Regions from separate parts of the Rhodococcus sp. no. 34 genome, predicted to be linked through region 2. Evidence: riboswitches for the same ligand, from Rfam matches in the RefSeq annotation. Region 2 holds a riboswitch; each other region holds the start of a gene.
What was found. Region 2 has a riboswitch for S-adenosylmethionine ahead of ACYP01_RS02485 (FAD/NAD(P)-binding protein). Riboswitches for the same ligand answer to the same signal wherever they lie in the genome.

Region 1: linked by a shared signal. The riboswitch ahead of ACYP01_RS19810 (putative leader peptide) and the one ahead of ACYP01_RS02485 (FAD/NAD(P)-binding protein) in region 2 are both predicted to bind S-adenosylmethionine.
Region 3: linked by a shared signal. The riboswitch ahead of ACYP01_RS19780 (putative leader peptide) and the one ahead of ACYP01_RS02485 (FAD/NAD(P)-binding protein) in region 2 are both predicted to bind S-adenosylmethionine.
Region 4: linked by a shared signal. The riboswitch ahead of ACYP01_RS06730 (bifunctional o-acetylhomoserine/o-acetylserine sulfhydrylase) and the one ahead of ACYP01_RS02485 (FAD/NAD(P)-binding protein) in region 2 are both predicted to bind S-adenosylmethionine.

Annotation. Positions count from the first base shown of each region.
Region 1 is NZ_BAAILK010000041.1:515,206-518,733, reverse strand. Features, by position in the region: gene ACYP01_RS19820 (HAD-IIA family hydrolase) at 1-197, opposite strand, end outside; gene ACYP01_RS19815 (sulfite exporter TauE/SafE family protein) at 235-1,002, opposite strand; SAM riboswitch class I at 1,202-1,296, shown strand; gene ACYP01_RS19810 (putative leader peptide) at 1,304-1,381, shown strand; gene ACYP01_RS19805 (amino acid ABC transporter permease) at 1,492-2,466, shown strand; gene ACYP01_RS19800 (amino acid ABC transporter ATP-binding protein) at 2,463-3,248, shown strand; gene ACYP01_RS19795 (ABC transporter substrate-binding protein) at 3,283-3,528, shown strand, end outside.
Region 2 is NZ_BAAILK010000012.1:339,311-342,838, forward strand. Features, by position in the region: gene ACYP01_RS02475 (hypothetical protein) at 1-417, shown strand, start outside; gene fahA (fumarylacetoacetase) at 414-1,604, shown strand; SAM riboswitch class I at 1,683-1,776, shown strand; gene ACYP01_RS02485 (FAD/NAD(P)-binding protein) at 1,781-3,528, shown strand, end outside.
Region 3 is NZ_BAAILK010000041.1:510,872-514,399, reverse strand. Features, by position in the region: gene ACYP01_RS19790 (FAD-dependent oxidoreductase) at 1-1,040, shown strand, start outside; gene ACYP01_RS19785 (GNAT family N-acetyltransferase) at 1,049-1,639, shown strand; SAM riboswitch class I at 1,657-1,751, shown strand; gene ACYP01_RS19780 (putative leader peptide) at 1,745-1,849, shown strand; gene ACYP01_RS19775 (ABC transporter substrate-binding protein) at 1,989-3,528, shown strand, end outside.
Region 4 is NZ_BAAILK010000023.1:161,634-165,161, reverse strand. Features, by position in the region: gene ACYP01_RS06735 (NADP-dependent isocitrate dehydrogenase) at 1-981, opposite strand, end outside; SAM riboswitch class IV at 1,287-1,427, shown strand; gene ACYP01_RS06730 (bifunctional o-acetylhomoserine/o-acetylserine sulfhydrylase) at 1,571-2,896, shown strand; gene metX (homoserine O-acetyltransferase MetX) at 2,893-3,528, shown strand, end outside.

The DNA.
Region 1 (3,528 bases), on a different contig from region 2:
CCCGAATTGAGCAGGCGTGCTCGCAGGTCACGCGGGGTGCGGATGGAGTTGTTGGTGAGCACCATGTACGGGATGTCGTTCGACGCCAGCTCTGCCAGGAACGTGTCCGCTCCAGGTATCAAGTGCTCCTCGTGGACGAGAACCCCGTCCATGTCCATGAGGTAGGTCCAACCGGTCTGATCTTCTGTACTGGTCATTACTCCAGTATGTGCGGGTGGCGCCCGATGTGGGCGGTCAAGCGAGAAGGCGCCACAGTCCGATCAGGCCGACGACGACAATCGTGTAGCGCAGTGCAGTGGGGGACAGGCGCCGTCCGTAGCGGGCACCGAGAACGCCACCACCGAGTGAGCCGACGGCGATCAAACCGGCTGCTGCCCAATTGATCTGATCGAATGCCAGAGTGATGTACATCCCTGCTGCAACGATGTTGACGAGCAGCGACAGCAGGTTCTTCGCGCCGTTCATGCGCTGGAGGGTTTCCGGGAGGATGGCACCCATCACACCGATGAGAAGGATGCCCTGCGCGGCAGTGAAGTACCCGCCGTAGATGCCGACTGCAAAAGTGCCGGCGGTCAGGAGCATCAGCCTCTTGGTGGACAGCGTCGTTTCTTCGGTGGAACGCTTCTTGGCCCACGCCTGGATGCGTGGTTGGAGGAGGACGAGCGCGAGAGCGAGGACCAGCAGCACCGGAACGATGGTCTCGAACAGTTTCTCGGGTAGATGCATGAGCAACCACGAACCGAGTAGTGCCCCGGCGAGTGACGCCGGAATCTGCCACTTCAGTCGATCCCACTGTCCGGACAGCTCACGTCGGTAGCCCCAGGTACCCGAAACTCCGCCGGCGACGAGCCCGACCGCGTTGGACATGGTTGCGGTCACGGGCGGCATGCCGAAGGCGACCAGGGTGGGAAACGTGATCAGCGTTCCACTGCCGACCACGGCGTTGATCGCGCCCGCGCCGATACCGGCCAACAAGATGAAGAAAGCGTCGAGTCCACTCACTCCGCAGACGGTACGGCAGAGGAAAAGTCAGTCCGGACGGCGGTCCCGGTCTTCATTCGAACGCTCCATTCAACACGCCGAACGCGGCTGCGGACACCGTTGGAATCAATGCGATTTCAACATCGTGGACCCTTCATTTCCCTTGCAGTGCAGGGAAATACAACATTTGACGACTCGACATTTCGCGTCTAGTCTTTGCTCACCATCCAGAGCGACCGAGAGACCTGGCTCGTCGACGTCGCAGCAACCCCCCGAGTGATCGGGAGCGGGTGCTACCGCCAGGACCGATGGAAGGCATCACATGGGTACCACTTCGCACGCTGCGCACAAGCGACGTCACATCGATCTGTGCCGCACCGCTTCGTGTCACTGTCGCTGACCGAACTCTCGTCGTCTTCGCAACTCGAGCTCACCAACTCGAGGACACAGCTGCGTTCCCATTTCCCCGAAAGGTCTATTCGTGATGTCCACTCCGTCAGGTAGCGCGCCGTGAGCGCGCCCACCGATGTCCGCCCCGAAAAGTCGGTGTCCGAGTCGCAACTACCCGACTCGGAGCTTGTCGTCGCTCGCACCTGGCACCCGTTGCGCTGGGTGATCAGTGCGGTCGTGCTGGTCCTGCTTGCTCAGTTCATCCACGGGCTCGTCGTCAACCCCGGCTGGGACTGGCCGACGTTCGCGCAGTACTTCACCGCGAAATCAGTGCTCGCCGCGCTGTGGATGACGATCAAACTGACCCTGTGGGGGACGATCCTCGGATTCGGTCTCGGTGTTTTCCTGGCACTCGGTCGGTTGTCGAAAAACCCGGTCCTGCAGGTGATCGCCTGGACCTACATCTGGGCCTTCCGCTCGATTCCACTCATCGTGCAGCTGCTCTTCTGGTTCAACATCACATACCTGTACCAGACGCTTTCTCTCGGAATACCTTTCGGGCCCGAGTTCTTCACCTTCCAGGTCAGCGGTGTGATCGGCGGATTCACCGCAGCAGTCATCGGTTTGGCGCTGCACCAGGCTGCATACTCGGCCGAGATCATCCGCTCCGGAATCATCTCGGTGGATCACGGTCAGATCGAAGCTGCTCACTCGCTCGGTATTCCGCGCAGTCGCCAGTTCTTCAAGATCGTTCTCCCGCAGGCAATGCGAGCGATCCTCCCCAACGCCGCCAACGAGGTCATCGGACTCTTCAAGGGAACGTCGATCGTCTCCACCATGGCAATCGCCGAACTGTTCTACCAGGTGCAGGTCATCTTCGGCCGCAACGGACGAGTCGTGCCCCTGCTGATGGTCGCCACGATCTGGTACATCATCCTCACGACGTTGCTCTCGATCGGTCAGTACTACGTGGAGCGCCACTATGCACGAGGATCCGCCCGTGCGCTTCCGTTGACTCCGGTACAGAAGGCGCGCAAGAAGTTCGAAGAGATTCGCGATGCGCGTCTCGATATTCCGAGAGGTGCGACCCGATGACCGCAGAACTGGCCGAAGAGACGGTGTATGCCGTCGAAGCGCGCGGAATTCACAAGTCCTTCGGTGCCTTGGAAGTACTTGCCGGCGTTGATCTCCTGGTCCGCAAGGGCGAAGTGACCGTCATTCTCGGTCCGTCGGGTTCCGGTAAATCCACCTTGCTGCGAACCCTCAATCACCTCGAGAAGGTCGACCGCGGAACCGTACGGATCGACGGAGAGCTGATCGGATACCGGCGCAAGGGAAATCGACTCCACGAACTGCGTGACCGCGAGATCCTGAAACAGCGTTCGCACATCGGATTCGTGTTCCAGAACTTCAACCTGTTTCCGCACCTGACCGCGTTGGAAAACGTGGTGGAAGCGCCGCTCTCGGCCCAGAAGCGTGATCGTGACGAGGTGTACCGCGAGGCCCGCGCGCTGCTCGAGCGAGTGGGGGTAGGCGACAAGGCGGACGAGTATCCGCGCCAACTCTCCGGTGGCCAGCAACAGCGCGTCGCGATAGCGCGAGCGCTGGCACTGCGGCCGGCGGTCATTCTCTTCGACGAGCCGACGTCGGCGCTCGACCCGGAACTGGTGGGCGAGGTTCTCGAAGTCCTCGCTCAGCTGGCCCGTGACGGCGCCACCTTGGTGATCGTCACACACGAGGTCGGATTTGCTCGGGAAGTGGCGGACACTGCGGTCTTCATGGACGGCGGCGTCATCGTCGAACAGGGCCCGCCTTCGCAGGTGATCGACAATCCGGTCCACGAACGGACCAAAGCCTTTCTCTCCCGCGTCCTCTGACGCGACCCAGACTCATTCCCGGAAGGAAAAATTGATGTTCTCCACATCCCGTCGCGCGACTTTTCTGATCTCGGCGCTTGCCACCGTCGGATTGCTCAGCGCTGCATGCAGCAGCGCGGACGCCGAGTCCGACGGCGCCCAGGTCACCGCTGCTGCGGGTTACAACCTCACGGCCGATCAGAACCGCATCACCACCGACAAGGTGGATTCCATCGCCGCCGAGCTACCTCAGGACATCCGCGATCGTGGCACGCTGCGCGTCACCGGTAGTGCCGGTTCC
Region 2 (3,528 bases):
AAGTTTCGCACCGGCGGGATTGTCGCCGAGGCGTACCCGAACGAGGAAGAGCTCGCCGATGCGGTGATATCCGTTGTCCGAGCGAATATCCCGTTCAAGGCGACTGCGGGACTGCACCACGGTGTGCGCAACACCGATCCGGAAACAGGCTTCGAGCAACACGGCTTCCTCAACATCATGGTGGCCGTCGACGCGGCGAGGCGGGGCGCCGATCGTTCGGAAATTGTTGCTGCACTGTCTCAGCGCGATGGAAAATCGATCGCGCAAGCCCTGGCCGACCTCACCGAGGACGAGGCCGGCGAGGTGCGTCGCCGATTCCTCTCGTTCGGTACCTGCAGCATCTCGGACCCTCTGACCGAGCTGGAAGGCCTCGGGTTGATCGTCCGCTCCGACAAAACCGAAGGAACTCTCGTATGACTGTCACGACCATCGACATTCCCGCCGACTCACTGTTCGGTCTCGACAATCTGCCGTACGGGGTCTTCTCCCCCGCGGGAGGGTTACCGCGTGTCGGTGTGCGCGTCGCCGAATCGGTGGTCGATCTCGCAGCGACACTGGGTGATTCCATCTTCTCCGAACCGACTTTGAACGCGTTCATGGCTCAGGGACGAGATCAGTGGGTATCGGTGCGAAACCGGATCACGGAGCTCGTGACTAGCGAAATAGACTCGAATGCAGTGTTTTCCGTTGATTCGGTGACAATGCATTTGCCGATCGCAGTGGCCGATTACGTCGACTTCTACGCCTCGGAGAATCACGCAACCAACCTCGGGCGGTTGTTCCGCCCGGACGCAGCCCCCTTGATGCCGAACTGGAAGCATCTTCCCGTCGGATACCACGGGCGCTCGAGCACCGTCGTCGTCTCCGGCACCGACATCGTTCGTCCCTGCGGACAGCGGAAGGCACCCGATCAGGAAAGCCCGGACTTCGGACCGTCCCGGCGCCTCGACATCGAAGCCGAGATGGGATTCATCGTCGGAACTCCCTCGAAGATGGGCGATTCCATCACCCCGGACGAATTTGCCGAGCACGTCTTCGGCGCCGTCGTCGTGAACGACTGGTCTGCCCGAGACATCCAGGCGTGGGAATACGTGCCCCTCGGTCCGAACCTGGGGAAGAGTTTCGCGACCTCCATCTCACCGTGGGTCGTACCCTTGCTCGCTCTCGAAGCAGCCCGAATCGACACTCCGGTGCAGGATCCCGAACCGCTTTCCTATCTGCGTGGTGAAGAGAAGTGGGGGCTGGACATCGACCTGGCCGTCGAATGGAACGGTCACGTCGTCTCCCGGCCGCCCTACGCCCAGATGTACTGGTCGCCTGCGCAGATGCTCGCGCACACCACCATCAACGGCGCAGCAGCGAGCACCGGCGATCTCTTCGCGTCCGGAACCATTTCCGGACCGGACAAAGATCAGCGCGGCGCCTTCATCGAGCTGACGTGGGGCGGCAAGGAACCCGTAGCTGTGGGCTCCGAGACCCGTACCTTTCTCGAAGACGGCGACACCATCGCCATCTCAGCCACCGCTCCCGGCGTCGGCGGATCACGAATCGGCTTCGGGGATGTTCACGCTCGGATCCTGCCTGCAACGCAAACCGAAAGATAGTGATTGACAACTGTTTGATTCACGCTGATCTGATGTCCGGAATTCCTTGCCTCACGATTCTCCGAAGATAAGCTGGACTAACCATCCAGAGCGATCGAGAGTCCTGGCTCCGTGACGTCGCAGCAACCCCCTCTGCTGAGGTGCGGGTGCTTTCTGCCAGGTCCGATGGAGGACTCGTGCCAGGCGATCGACCCCGTACCTCAGTGGGGACAGCAGCTGTCATCGTGATCGTGGGCGGTGGACCCCGCGGGACCGGCGTACTCGAGCGGATCCTCGCTCACGAATCGGTGAACGCCGATCCCACACCGATCGACATTCACGTTGTCGACCCGTATCCGGCAGGCGCCGGCCGTATTTGGCGAGGCAGCCAGGCGCCGCTTCTGTGGATGAATTCGACAACCGCGGACGTCACGATGTTCACCGACGAGACCACCGCCGTGACCGGCCCGGTGCTGCCGGGTCCGACCCTCGCGGAATGGGTCGCCGAGCGCTCGGCTGAGCTTGCCGAATTCCCAGAAATCGCAGCAGAAGTTCCGACGATCACCCCGTCGTCGTTTGCATCGAGGTCACTGCAGAGCCGATACCTGAACTGGGTGTTCGAGACTGCAGTCGACTCCGCGCCAGCGCACGTCGACGTTCGAGTTCATCGACGATCCGTGGTCGACATCGTGAACGTCGGCGAGACACAGACGGTTCATCTGGACGACGGAGCTGTCATCGACGCGACGACCGTCCTTCTCGCACAAGGGCACCCCGATGCGTTGCCTGCCCCACGTGAAACCGCGCTGACCAGCTTCGCGTCCGATCACGGGTTGACGTATGTGGGTCCGGGCTACACTGCCGACCTCGACGCCGATGTCATTCCCGAAGGCGAACCGGTTCTGATCGCCGGACTCGGGCTGGCTTTCATCGACTGGATGGTTCTCCTCGCCGAGAGCCGTGGCGGCATCTTCGAACGCGGTGAAGACGGCATCCTCACTTACGCTCCCTCGGGTCGGGAACCCCTGTTGTATGCCGGATCTCGTCGCGGAGTGCCGTATCACTCCAAGATTTCGTACTCGATCGCTGACGCACGGCCACCGCTACCGCGGTTCTTCACCGCTGATCTCGTTCCCGGCGACGGACCGTTGGATTTCCGAAACGACATCTGGCCCTTGGCGTCGAAAGAACTGGCAGGCGCCCACTATCACGAGCTGTTCGCATCTCACCCGGATCGGACAGTGGGCACCTGGGAGGAGTTCGACGCCGAATTCGCCTCGCTGGCCTGGGGATCGCCTCGATTGCATGAACTGGTCGAGAACGCAGTCCCGAAGCCGGAAGACCGTATCGATCTCGAGCGGCTGAACCGCCCACTCGGCGGTGAGCGCTACGACGGGCTTGCCGAGGTCCAGTCCCGGATCACCGAATACATCTCGGCAGATGTCGCGCGGAGGTCGGACCCGTATTTCAGCGCCGACGCGGCTGTCTTCTCAGCGCTGCTGTCGACGTACATGACCGTCGGAGAATTGTTGCGGCGCGGCAGAATCCCGGCCGAATCCGTCGCCAAGGACGTCGAGGGTTGGCTTCATTCGTTCTTCAGCTTCATCGCCAGTGGTCCGCCACCCGAGCGACTGGAACAGTTGATCGCCCTCAACGAGGCGGGCATCGTCCAGTTCCTCGGGCCGGATTCGGTGTTCTCCACCGAGATCGACCCGGCAACGGGGGCTGGGATCTTTGTCGCGCGCAGTGCGTCGCACACCGACATCGTGGCCGCGAACACCCTCGTCGAAGCACGCTTGCCGGTTGCTTCCATCAGCGCGAGCGGTGACTTGCTCCTGCGGACGCTTCACGGTCGGGGCGAGGCAGTCGAACTTCGTGCGACCGTGGACAGTTCGGCGAAGCTCGCCGTCGACGGTACTTCACGAATTCTCGACCGGAACAACAC
Region 3 (3,528 bases), on a different contig from region 2:
CGGCACGCGGACGTAGCGTCGTTCAGCTGGAACAGTTCGGGCCGAGTCACAAGCACGGTGCGTCGCACGGTACTTCGCGTATCTACCGGCAGGCGTACGACAATCACCTGTACACAGGTTTGGCGGCCGACGCGCTGCCGCTGTGGCGGGAGTTGGAGACCACGACGGACATCGGGTTCCTGGAACTCACCGGTGCCGTCGATCACGGCCTGCCGCAGGCAGTGCAGTCCAAGGCGAAGATACTTCGCGAGGCGGGCATCAAGGGTGAGATCCTCACCCCTGCCGAGGCGTCCGCCCGTTGGCCGGGGCTGCGATTCGACACCACGGTGCTCCATCACCCCGACGCAGGCCGGTTGCACGCGGACCGCGCCGTGACCGCTCTGAAGGCGGGAGCGGTGTTTGCCGGTGCCGAGGTCCGTCACGATGTTCGGGTGTTGGCACTCGCGCGAGCGTCCCACGGCGTGGACGTGGTGACGGACAGTGGAACGCTCGCAGCTCGTCAGGTCGTGATCGCGGCCGGTGCGTGGACTGCGGACCTGATCGCAGACAGCGGTCTCGGCTCCGAGATCGTATTGCCGACACTGCGCACGACACAGGAACAACCAGCACACTTCGCACCGCTCGATCCCGGAGTCGAGTGGCCGAGTTTCGTTCACCACACCGGCGCAGAATTGGAGACCGCGGGGATCTACGGGCTCGGTTCCGAGGACGGGATCAAGATCGGCGAACACGCGACCGGGCCGGTGGTGACTCCGCAGACCCGTGACTACACCCCTGACGTCGACGGAGAGCGGCGATTGGCCCAGTACGCCGAGTCGTGGTTGCCCGGCGTCGATTCCACCCGTGTCGAGTCGATCACGTGCCTGTACACGAGCACGCCGGACAGTAACTTCGTCATCGACCGAGTCGGCGCCGTCACAGTGGCGGCGGGGTTCTCGGGGCATGGGTTCAAGTTCGGTCCGGCCTTGGGTGAACTTGTGGCGGACCTCGTCGACGGAACCACCATCGCTCCGGAAGTTTTCAGGCTGGGGGAGCGTTGACCAGATTCATGGAGGAAAGTGTTGTGGCACTGGAGCTCGGAACTCGGCAGCTCGAGGGTATCGGAGCGGTAGAGGTCTATTCGGTATCGCAGGACGATCCCCTGGCAGCTCCACTGATCGCAGAGTTGGCACTCGAATACAGTTCGCGTTACGGCGGGACTCGCGAAGCGATGCTCGAGGATCTCACGACGTATCCGGCAGAAGAATTTGCCTACCCGCAGGGTGCGCTTCTGGTGCTCACCCACGACGGTCTGCCGATCGCCGGTGGTGCGTTTCGTCAATTCGATTCCACCACTGCCGAACTGAAGAGAATCTGGACATCGGTCGACTATCGGAAGCGCGGCCTCGGCAAGGCCGTCGTTCGCGAGTTGGAACGAGAGATCGAACTTCGTGGATACAACCGGGTGTTTCTCACGACGGGTCCTCGGCAGCCGGAGGCCGTCGCGCTGTATCTGTCCAGTGGATACACACCGCTTTACGACGCGTCACTCTCGCCCGAAGAGGTGGGCATCCACCCGTTCGAAAAGCAGCTTCGGGTCCTCGAAAATGTGACCCGAGCAGCAATTCCTACCGACCGGGTTGACAACACCCGGGTTTGACCTCGTACACTTGCGAACGACCATCCAGAGCGACCGAGAGACCTGGCTCATTGAAGTCGCAGCAACCCCCCGAGTGATCGGGTGCGGGTGCTACCGCCAGGACCGATGGAGGAACACGAAATGAAGGCAGTCGAAGGCGGTTTCGATACCGCCTGGTCGCGTCGTCACGTAGACCTGTGCCGCACCGCGGGATCTTTCTGTACCAACTGACCTCTCGGTCAGTCATTCACACTCAGGCGAGTCGTCGACAAGTCTGTTTTCTCTTCTCACACAAGTGATTCGTGCTCGATCGCCTCTTTCGTCTCAGGCGACGGGTGCGCTCTTCGGCATGCCTCGTTAGGAGTTCTTGGTGTCTTCGCCCTCATTCGGTGCCCGCAAACGCGCGACCGTAATCGCCGGTATCGGTGCTGTCTCGGTTCTCGGCACCGTCCTCGCCGGCTGCAGCAGCGGGAGTGACAGTGCTGCCGACGCAGGCCCCGCCCAGTCCGGCGGAACCCTTCGCTACGGTCTGTCGCAGGCGCCGACGTGCGCCGATCCGGCCCAGGCCGGCAGTAACCAGACCGTGTATGTCACTCGGACAGTGGTGGATTCGCTTACCGATCAAAATCCCGACACCGGAGAGATCACCCCGTGGCTCGCCAAGAGCTGGGAGATCAGCCCCGACGCCGCTAGCTTCACGTTCGTCCTTCGCGACGACGCCACCTTCAGTGACGGCACACCGGTGACGGCGGATTCGGTGAAGAAGACCTTCGACTCGGTCAAGAACCTGGGACCGAACGCGTCGTTGGCGAAGAGTTACCTGTCCTCGTACACCGGTACCGACGTCGTAGATGCTCACACGGCGAAGATCAATTTCTCCGGACCCAATGTTCAGTTCCTGCAAGCAACTTCGACGCCACAGCTCGGAATCCTCGCCGATTCCACCACCGCGCTGGCATCCGAGCAGCGCTGCCCCGGTGCAGCGGTGATCGCCTCCGGACCGTTCGTGTACACCGACTGGCAGCAGGACAAGAGCGTCAAGATCGCCAAGCGTGCGGGATACAACTGGGCCTCGGATGCGGTCGCGCATCAGGGCGAGGCGTACCTCGATGGCGTCGACTTCACGGTGGTTCCCGAATCCGGTGTGCGGGCCGGCAGCGTGGCCTCCGGCCAGCTCGATGCGGTCAGCGATGCGCTTCCGCAGGATGCGCCGCAAATCGAAGGCGCGGGTGGACGAATCCTCACAAGGCCGAACCCGGGTGTGAGCTTCTTCTTCCAGCCCAACGTCAGTCGCGGCGTTCTCGCTGATCAGGCTGTTCGTCAGGCCATCATTCCCGCGATCAACCGCCAAGAACTCGTCGACACCGTTCTGGATCCGTCGTTCTTCCCGGCCACGAGCCCGCTGGCTCACACCACTCCGCTCTACAGCGACGAATCCAGTGTCGTGACGTACGACGCCGACAAGTCGGCGAAACTCCTCGACGCGGCTGGTTGGAAGACCGGCAGCGACGGTATCCGCGAGAAGGACGGGCAGAAGCTCACTTTCAGCGTCACCTTCAGTCCGGTGTTCTCGGGTAACCAGGCCATCCTCGAGCTCGTGCAGCAGCAGCTCAAGAAGGTCGGCGTCGACCTGCAGCTCAACCTGGTCTCGAACGGTGAATGGACCGAGAAGGGAGTATCGGGTGATTACGATTCGCTGTATTACAACAGCACTCGCGCGGACGCCGACATCTTGCGGGCATCGTTCAGCACCGAAGGCCGCAACCTGAACCGTCGCGGCGCAGATCCGGAGCTCGACAAGGTACTCACAGACCAGCTTGCAGCCACGGACAACGGCCAACGCGGCGAACTGGTATCCACCGCACAGGAATTGATCCTCGACCGTGGACTCTCCATCCCCACCATCGAGC
Region 4 (3,528 bases), on a different contig from region 2:
GGTCGAGGTGGGCTTGCCCTGCTGGTGCTGACGGTAGTGACGCGTCACGGTGCCGTGAGCAGCCTCTGCCTCACAGGTCTTTCCGTCCGGTGTCAGCAGAACCGACGTCATGAGGCCGAGCGAGCCGAAGCCCTGGGCCACGGTGTCGGACTGGACGTCGCCGTCGTAGTTCTTGCATGCCCAGACGTATCCGCCCTCCCACTTGAGTGCGGAAGCGACCATGTCGTCGATGAGGCGGTGCTCGTAGGTCAGACCTGCAGCATCGAACTCAGCCTTGAACTCGGTCTCGTAGACGTGCTGGAAGATGTCCTTGAAGGCACCGTCGTACGCCTTGAGAATGGTGTTCTTGGTGGACAGGTACACCGGGTAGTTCTGCTGCAGTCCGTAGGTGAGCGACGCGCGAGCGAAGTCACGGATGGACGTGGTGAAGTTGTACTGCCCCTGGACGACGCCGCCCTCTTCGGGGAAGTTGACCAGTTCGTGCTCGATCGGTGCGCTGCCGTCCTCAGGCGTGTAGGTGATCATCACCTTGCCGGGGCCGGGGACCTTGAAGTCTGTGGCGCGGTACTGGTCGCCGAATGCGTGACGGCCGATGATGATCGGCTTGGTCCAGCCCGGAACGAGTCGCGGAACGTTGGAGATGATGATCGGTGCGCGGAAGATCGTGCCGCCGAGAATGTTGCGGATCGTTCCGTTCGGGGAACGCCACATCTTCTTGAGACCGAATTCCTCGACACGTGCCTCGTCCGGCGTGATCGTGGCGCATTTGACGCCGACGCCGTGCTTCTGGATCGCGTGCGCTGCGTCGATGGTGACCTGGTCGTCGGTCTCGTCGCGGTACTCGATACCGAGGTCGTAGTACTCGAGGTTCACATCGAGATACGGATGGATCAACTTGTCTTTGATGAACTGCCAGATAATGCGCGTCATCTCATCGCCGTCGAGTTCGACGACGGTGCCCTCAACCTTGATTTTGGACATGGGTGCTTCGCGTCCTCCTAGGAAGTTTCCCTGGTTACACGGTTGCGGTCACACTTTGTGAGTGGGTCCGCGAACGGTTCGATTATCAAACCTAGACGGTGTGGACTGATCTCGGGAGATGAGTCCCAAACAAGACAAGCGTACTGCTAACCCGTGAGGCCGCAACCGGCAGGTCCACTCATCGGTCTCTACTCGCGAGTAACTTTTGCCTGCTAGTGGGCTGCGTCGCTCTGCCTCGCGTGCGGTTGCGGCTCACATTTCGCCCCGTGTCAGGACTGCGCTCACTTCCCGGTAGAATCCGACTTGGTCATGAGTGCCAGCGTCAAGCCCCGGCTCGCTGGACGGCAACCCTCCAACCGCGGTGGGGTGCCCCGGGTGATGACCAGGTTTCCCGACGTGGATCTGCTCGCGCAGTTCCACCGCAATTCGGGTGACAAGCGCGGGTCCGACAGGGACGGACCCCAGACCGGGCCGAGCCCCACGGAGGTATTTCAGTATGTGTCGCACTTGTAGATAGACCCCAGCACGGGGCGGCGATCATTCGCCCCCGTCCGACATCTATCCGTCAGACCACTGGAGTGAACAGATCATGACCGACAACACAGCCGACGCCGCAGCAACTTCGGATCCGACCGCGAACTGGTCGTTCGAGACCAAGCAGGTGCACGCCGGACAAACAGCGGACACCGCCACAAATGCGCGCGCTCTGCCGATCTACCAGACCACCAGCTACGTCTTCGACAGCACCGATCACGCTGCTGCACTGTTCGGCCTCGCCGAGCCGGGCAACATCTACACGCGGATCATGAATCCCACACAGGACGCCGTCGAGCAGCGCATCGCTGCCCTCGAAGGCGGAGTCGCCGCACTCCTCCTCTCCTCGGGTCAGGCCGCCGAGACCATCGCGATCCTCAACATCGCCGAGGCCGGCGATCACATCGTCTCCAGCCCGTACCTGTACGGCGGCACGTACAACCTCCTGCACTACACCCTTCGCAAGCTGGGTATCGAAGTCACGTTCGTCGAGGATCCCGACAATCTCGAGCAGTGGCGCGAAGCCATTCGCCCGAATACGAAGGCGTTCTACGGCGAAACGATCGCCAATCCGAAGAACCACATCCTCGACCTACCCGGTATCTCGTCACTGGCCCACGAGAACGGTCTTCCGTTGATCGTGGACAACACAGTCGCGACGCCGTACCTGCTTCGCCCACTCGAACACGGCGCCGACATCGTCGTTCACTCCGCCACCAAATACCTTGGTGGACACGGCACCGCGATCGCCGGCGTCATCGTCGACGGTGGCACTTTCGACTGGACGCAAGGTCGCCACACGAACTTCACGACGCCTGATCCCAGCTACCACGGCGTCACCTTCGCGGACCTCGGCGCGCCGGCGTTCGCACTCAAGGCCCGCGTCCAACTGCTGCGCGATCTCGGTTCCGCCGTGGCGCCGTTCAACGCGTTCCTCATCGCGCAGGGTATCGAAACCTTGAGCCTGCGCATCGAGCGCCACGTATCCAATGCACAGAAGGTCGCCGAATTCCTCGACGGCCACGTCGAGGTGGCCTCCGTTTCCTACGCGGGACTTCCCTCCTCGCCATGGTTCGAACGTGGAAAGCAGCTGACGCCCAAGGGAACCGGCGCCATCGTCACCTTCGAGCTGCCCGGCGGTATCGATGCGGGCAAGACGTTCGTCAACGCCCTGACGCTGCACAGCCACGTCGCCAACATCGGTGACGTTCGCTCACTCGTCATCCACCCCGCGTCGACGACACACTCGCAGCTCACCCCCGAAGAGCAGCTCGCCTCCGGTGTCACACCCGGGCTCGTCCGCCTCGCGGTCGGCATCGAAGGAATCGACGACATCCTCGCCGATCTCACCGTCGGCCTGGCAGCGGTGGCAAACTCGTGACCGTGAACGAATTGGAGCCCAGGATCGACCTCCTGCCCCCACCCGACGGCCAGGTGGGGTTCGTCGACATCGGTGCCCTGGAACTCGAAAGCGGCGCGGTGCTCCCATCGGTTTCGCTCGCCGTTCAGCGGTGGGGTGAGCTTTCCCCGAACCGCGACAACGTCGTACTCGTCGAGCACGCACTGACCGGAGACTCACACGTCACCGGACCGATCTCCGCGAATCAGCCCTCCCCCGGCTGGTGGAACGGGATGGTCGGCCCCGGCGAACCGATCGACACCGGCGAATGGTGCGTCATCGCAACCAATGTCCTCGGTGGTTGTCGCGGCACGACCGGTCCCAGTTCGCCGGCCGACGACGGCAAGCCGTGGGGCAGCAGGTTCCCGGAGATCTCCATCCGGGATCAGATCGCGGCGGAGAAGAAGCTCGTCGATCTCCTCGGGATCGACCAGTTGGCCTCGGTAGTCGGAGGATCCATGGGCGGCATGCGCACACTCGAATGGGCAGTTACCTACCCGGACAGCATTCGCTCCGCGTTGGTTCTCGCAACCGGTTCACGGGCCACTGCAGATCAGATCGGCACCCAGACGACGCAGATCGCTGCCATCGTCTCCGATCCGGATTGGCAGGGC